2 regions of the Paludisphaera borealis genome follow, and region 1 is predicted to be linked to the other one. Evidence: riboswitches for the same ligand, from Rfam matches in the RefSeq annotation. Region 1 holds a riboswitch; the other holds the start of a gene.
The links. A riboswitch is a leader RNA that binds a small molecule or an ion and turns the genes downstream of it on or off. The one in region 1 is predicted to bind cobalamin.
Positions count from the first base shown of each region.

Region 2: another riboswitch for cobalamin. It lies ahead of BSF38_RS12755 (hypothetical protein); the one in region 1 lies ahead of BSF38_RS14050 (DUF1559 domain-containing protein).

Region 1 covers NZ_CP019082.1:3,619,477-3,622,681, forward strand. Annotated here, with positions in the region: gene BSF38_RS14040 (DUF1501 domain-containing protein) at 1-838, shown strand, start outside; gene BSF38_RS14045 (hypothetical protein) at 879-1,211, opposite strand; cobalamin riboswitch at 1,366-1,569, shown strand; gene BSF38_RS14050 (DUF1559 domain-containing protein) at 1,685-2,536, shown strand; gene BSF38_RS14055 (DUF4465 domain-containing protein) at 2,605-3,205, shown strand, end outside.
Region 2 covers NZ_CP019082.1:3,303,074-3,306,278, reverse strand. Annotated here, with positions in the region: gene BSF38_RS12760 (glycosyltransferase family 2 protein) at 1-542, shown strand, start outside; gene BSF38_RS12755 (hypothetical protein) at 615-1,502, opposite strand; cobalamin riboswitch at 1,803-1,991, opposite strand; gene BSF38_RS12750 (tetratricopeptide repeat protein) at 2,133-3,205, shown strand, end outside.

The DNA.
Region 1 (3,205 bases):
CGAGGGGGGAGGGGGGCTCGGGAGGTCGCACGGGCCGTTCCGGGTCTCCGCCGATCCGAACGCGCCGGAGTTCCGCGTCCCCGAGCTGGTGCTCGACGCGGCTCGACGCGACCGGCTCGGCGGTCGGGGCCGGCTGCTCTCGGCCTTCGACGAGGCGCGCCGAGGGATGGACCGCCCGGGTTCGACCGAGGCGTTCGACGCCTATCAGCGGCAAGCCCTCACCGTCTTGACGACCCCGGCCGCCCATGAGGCGTTCGACGTGGGCCGCGAAGATCCGAAGTTGCGCGACCGCTACGGCCGCAACGTCATCGGCCAGCGCTGTCTGCTGGCGCGCCGGCTGGTCGAGGCGGGCGTCCGGCTGGTCACGGTCGACTTCCCGTGCGTCCCCGGTCAGAAAGCGTTCTCGTGGGACGATCACGCGAGCGTCTGGAACATCTTCGAACAGATGGAGATCCGTCTCCCCGTGCTCGACACGGCCGTCTCCGCGCTGATCGAGGACGTTCACGCCCGAGGCATGGACCGGGACACGCTCATCGTCGTGATGGGAGAGATGGGACGCACGCCCAAACTCTCCAACCACAACGGACAACCGGGCCGCGAGCACTGGGGAGCCGCCATGACCGTGTTGATGTCCGGCGGCGGCATGCCCATGGGCCAGGTCATCGGCTCGACCACCCCCAAGGGCGAGGAACCCAAGGACCGCCGGTTCACCCCCAACGACGTCCTCGCCACCTGGTACCGCTACCTCGGCATCGACCCGTCTCGAACCTTCGACGACATGACCGGCCGTCCCGTCGCCCTGCTGTCCCAGGGCGAACCGATCCGAGAGCTGTTTTGAAGTTCCTCAATCGCCATGCCCTGAGGCCGGCGCTCGCCGGTCAGTCGTCGGCGCCCTGAGCGGCGAAGGCCGGCGCGGACGCGGAAACGGACATGGCCGGCTCGAAGCCCGAGACGCGCATCGCGCCGGCTTCCGGAGCCTCGGCGGGTGCGAGCAGCGCGAGTTCGGCCTCGAAGCGAAACGCGCGACGCTGGTCGCCACACTCGATCAAGAAGATCGTGGGCTGGCGCTTCTCAACGATCTTGTGAATCACGATGCCTTCGGAAGCCCGCCCGGTGGTCAACTGAAAGCTGACCAGATCGCCTACCGCAAACGGCCGTTTCATAACATCACCCTCCTGGTGAAAACGACGTCGGCGTGAAGCCGAGATCAATCCCTTGACGGTCCATCTTACCAGGCGGGCCGATCTTGTCAGGAGCAACCTGAAAAATCCCTCAAGTTTCAGCCGCGATGCGCCGGGGACCATTTCAGGTCGCGACGTTTGCGACGTTTTCCAGACACTTGACGATCGCCCGGGGGAGTTGGTCTAATCGATCGTCTCGACAGGTGTCCCGGAACCGTTCTTGGTTCCACAAGGGAAGAATAGGGAAGACGGTGAGAATCCGTCGCGGGGCCGCCGCTGTAATCGGTCAGATCCTCGGACAACTCAGCCACTGCCGCAAGGCGGGAAGGCGGTCCGAAGGTCGTCACGAGCCGTAAGCCAGAAGACCTGCCCGTCGAGCTTGACTCTTGGATGCTTCGGCCACGAGCATCCGGGTGGGCGCGCCGACGGACTTTCCGCGACGCGCCGCGCACCCGAAAGGCCGAAGCGAACCCGTCCGCCGGTCACCGGCAGGATTCTTCGCCTTGAAGGCCTTCGACGCCCCCCCTCTGCATCGACATCGCGGCTTCACGCTCATCGAGCTGCTCGTGGTCATCGCGATCATCGCGGTCTTGATCGCCTTGCTGCTCCCCGCCGTCCAGGCCGCCCGCGAAGCCGCCCGGCGGATGCAGTGCACAAGCAACCTGAAGCAGCTCGGGATCGCGCTCCACGGCTACCACGACGTCCATTCGACGTTCGCGGCCGGCGGCTGGATCACCCTGCCGACGCAGCCCAAAACGGTCAACATGAACATGGGATGGTCGGCCGCCGTCCTCCCCTGGGTCGAACAGACGTCGCTGTACAACAGCCTGAACATCAGCCAGCGCTACAACGTCGCCGCCAACTCGACGGCCGGATACACCGCGCTTTCGATCTACCTCTGCCCCTCCGAGCCGAGGGCCTCGCTCTGGGGCATGTACCCCGGCGACCCGTACCAATCGGCCGACGCCGACTACGGCGGCATGTACGGCGAGCGCGGGCTGAGCAGCCCGACTTCGAACAACAACCCGCCCGGCGGCGCGATGATCTTCAACCAGAACGTCTCGATCGCTCAGATCACCGACGGCACTTCGAACACCATCCAGGTCGGCGAAGACCCCGAGGCGATCAACGCCTTCTGGATCAGCGGCCACAACCTGTTCGACCAGTCAGCCCCGATCAACGCTCGCCCGAAGTACGAGTTCGGCGAGGAACTGACCAGCCAGCATCCGGGAGGCGTGAACGTCCTCCTGGGCGACGGCTCGGTGCGGTTCCTCAAGCAGACGATGGACCCCCGCGCGCTCGCCGCGCTCTGCACCCGCAACGGCGGCGAGGTCCTCGACGCCTCCTCTTATTGATGATCTCTCGATCTCGACGGATCGACGATCCCCACCCTTTTCGTTTCCTCAACGGAGTTTCCCCCACGATGCGATTCGCGAACGTCCCGGCCCTCGCCCTGATCCTGGCGACGGCCTCCGCCGCCGCCCACGCCGACGTCGTCACCACCACGACCTTCGAGTCCGTCTCGATCCCGGCCGCGGGTTATGTGAGCAACGCCCCTCCCGGCTTCACCATCGACGGCAATTTCTTCAACAACAGCTACAATGCGACGTGGGGCACCTGGTCGGGCTGGGCGATCTCCAATCAGACAGCCCCGACCCCGGCCGAGATCGCCTCGAAGCCGAACTACGCCTTTCAGTACAGCGCCAGCCCCGGCAAGGGCGCCGACGGCTCCTCGAACTACGCCGTGGCGTTCGGCGGCTCGTACATCAATGTCTCGCCCGGCCAGTCGGTGTACTCGATGGACGTCACGAACACGACCTACGACTACCTGTCCATGAGCAAGGGCGACCAGTTCTCCAAGAAGTTCGGCGCGGGGGATTTCTTCACCCTCAGCATCGTCGGCCACGACGAACTGAACGGCGCGGGCGCGACGACCGGACAGATCGACTTCCAGCTCGCCGACTTCCTGGGATCGAACCATTACATCGTGAACACATGGGACACGGTCGATCTCACAAGCCTGG
Region 2 (3,205 bases), 320 kb from region 1:
ACGATTTCGGCTGCACCATGAAGGCCTACCGGCGTCGCGTGTTGGCCGGGGTGCGGCTCTACGGCGAGATGCACCGGTTCATCCCGATCTTCGCGGCCTGGCAAGGGGCGCGCGTCACCGAGCAGGTGGTCAACCACCGCGCCCGGACCGCCGGCAAGACGAAGTACGGACTTGGCCGGACGTTCAACGTCGTCCTCGACCTGATCTTGATCCGGTTCCTTCAGAAGTATTCCCAGCGGCCGATCCACTTCTTCGGCCGGTTCGGCCTGTGGTCGTTCGCGCTGGGGATCGGCTGCTGCTTTGCGATGGTTTACTACAAGTACGTCTTCCCATGGCCGGCCTCGCTGTGGTGGTCCGGCCTGGCGTCCAAGACGTTTATCGAGACCCCCCTGCCCTCGCTGGCCGTCATGTTCTTTCTGGCCGGCGGCATGAGCATCCTGCTGGGCGTCCAGTCGGAGCTGATCATGCGGACGTACTACGAGTCGCAGTCCAAGACGACGTACCTGCTTCGAGAAGTCCGACAAGGCGAACAGCCAGAGTAAGCCGGGGCGCCGGCCCCCTCGGAATATCGGATTTCGAGGGGATCGACGCTTGATCTCGGGGCCGTGCTCAGCTCACGCGGCGAGTCGGCCGGACCTGGCGGAGCGGGCGCGGACCGCCGCCGCCGCGATGGCGATTCCGCAGAACCCGAGTGCGAAGCTCGACGGCTCCGGCACGGCCGCCACCGGCGCGTTCGCCGCATGGATCACTCCCACGCCGCTGAGATCGAAGCCGGACGACCCGAACGGGGTCTTGAACGGGTCGTTGATCAGGTTGCCCAGCGAATCACGGCTGCCGTACCGGGGATCGATCGAACCGACGACGTCGGTGATTCGTACGAACGACACGTGGTCGACGTCGAGCAGCGGGGAGACGCCGACGAGGTCGTCCAGATCGAAGCCCGTGCCGTAGCCGGCGATGTACTTGCCGGCGAGGTTATGCAGGTTGCTCGCGTCCAGGAGCCCGAAGCCGCCGACCTGGGTGTCGGTCTGCGTCAGCGAGATCGACGGGAACCGGAAGAAGTTCACGCCGTCGGACGAGACGTCGACGAACGCCAGTTCGAGAAACGCCATGCCCGCTCCGCCCGAAAGGAAACCGTTCTCGAAGACCGCGAAATCGGCCCCCGCGCCGTTGGTGATCGGCCGGTCGAAGCCCAGAGTGATCGAGCCGCCGTCGCCGAGCGAGAGCACGCTATAGGTCGAGTCGCCCGTGCGCGGGCCGAGAATGTTGGACGGCGACCCGAACGTGACGAGCGGGCTGTTGGGATTGGTGATGTCTTGAGGCCCCGGATCGAATGAGACCACCGACGACGCCCACTCAGTGAACAGCGGACTCGACGCCGGAATTCCGAGCGAGCCAGGCTGCCCCACCTGCGGGTCGAAGCCCGCCCGGGCCGTCGACGACGAGACGACGAGAACCAAGCCGCCGGCCAGCACCTTGAAGAAGCGTGAAGCCAATCGCATGCAATTTCCTTTCAATAAGAACCGAATGGGAACAAAACGCGTCTTCAGGGCGCGGAAAGTCCCCGCCTCGCATCCCCTTCGCGTGACTTCGAAGGGGCCGAGCGTATCGGACGTCGGGACGTCGCGGCGAACCGTGCGCGGTGGGCGCGACGGATCGCGACCGCGAGCGAGTCAGGAGGCGAAGGAGTGGACCTTTCCGGGGCCTTGGGACGCGGCCTCACGAAAAGAAAAAGGCGATGGCGCGCAGCGTTCGGGAACGCATGGCGGTCCGCCCCCCGTGATGCTTGAGGCCGAAGCATCGAATGGGTCATTCGTCAGGCCGTATTCTGGCTCGCGAGTCGAACGGTCGCCGGACGCCTTCCCGCGAGCCGTGGCTCGCAGTGGCTTTTCGTCCGGAGACCTTCTCGCTTACAGCGGCGGTCCCGCGCCGGAATTTCACCGGCTTCCTGTCCAGCGGTTGGGCTGGACGCCTGTCGAATGTAAGCGGGACTATAACGTCGACCACCGCCCCCACGCAAGGCAAGAACGGTCGCCGGCGATTTCGCGGCGGACCCGCCGGTCGGCAAGTCGCGGTGCCATCGTTGGCGGCATTCTGGTAACGTGAGGGAACAGATCGAGGAGGGAGGATTCATGGGCTACGTGATTCTGTTCCTGGCGGCGAGTCTCGCAGGTCAGGCGCCCGGGGCGACCGACACGTCGAGCGACCTGGACGCCGCGCGACGGCTCTTGCAGAACGGCCGCTACGCCGAGGCCGAAGAGGCGTTCGACGCCGTGGCGGCCGGCGCGAAGAAACGGCCCGGCGGGCCGACGCCCGAATTCGAGCGCGCTCTTGCGCTGGGCAGGGCCGAAAGCCTGGTCGGCCAGGGCGAGTACGACAAGGCCGTGAAGGAACTGGAGCCGATCGCGGCCAAGGACCCCAAATCGCCTATAGCCGCCGCCCGGCTCGCCGAGATCGCGTTCAACCGAGGCGACTGGGAGAAGGCCGACGCCTGGGTCGCCAAGGCCCTCGCCGCTGCTCCCGACGACCTGTCCGCCCGCTGGACCGCCGTCCGGCTCCTCGACGCCCGCGGCGAGCTTGAGAAAGCTGTCGCCGCCTGCAAGTGGTTCGTCGACCATTTCAACGCCCACAACGCCGAGCTGGTGAAAGACGCCGAGGGGCTGGTCCTGATCGGCCAGGCGGCCGAGCGCTACTACCGCGCCACGGCCCGGGGCGAAGACCTGAGCGACGCGCTCAACGACGTGATCAACGAGATCTACGAGGCCGCCTTCAAGGCCGACTCGAATTGCTGGAAGGCCCCGTGGCTGGAAGGCCGGCTGTTCCTCGCCGGCTACAATGAGCGCGCCGCGAGCAAGGAGTTGGCGCGGGCGCAGCAGATCAACCCGCTGTCGCCCGAGGTGCTGGTGACGCTCGGCCAGGCCGATCTTCAAGGCTATCGGCTGGCCGCCGGCCGGTCGAAGGCCGAGCGGGCGCTGGCGGTGAACCCCCACTACGGCCCGGCCCACGTTCTGCTGGCCGACCTGAACATCTCCGACGAGCGGTTCGCCGACGCCCTGGCCGCGGCGCAGAAGGCCGTCGTCGCCAACCCGCGCGACGAGGACGCCCTGGCCCGCGTCGCCGCCGCCTGCCGACTCCGGGTCGATCCCGCCGGGGCCGCCGCCGCCGAGTTCTCGGTCCTCATGAACAACCCCCGGCCCGCGAACTT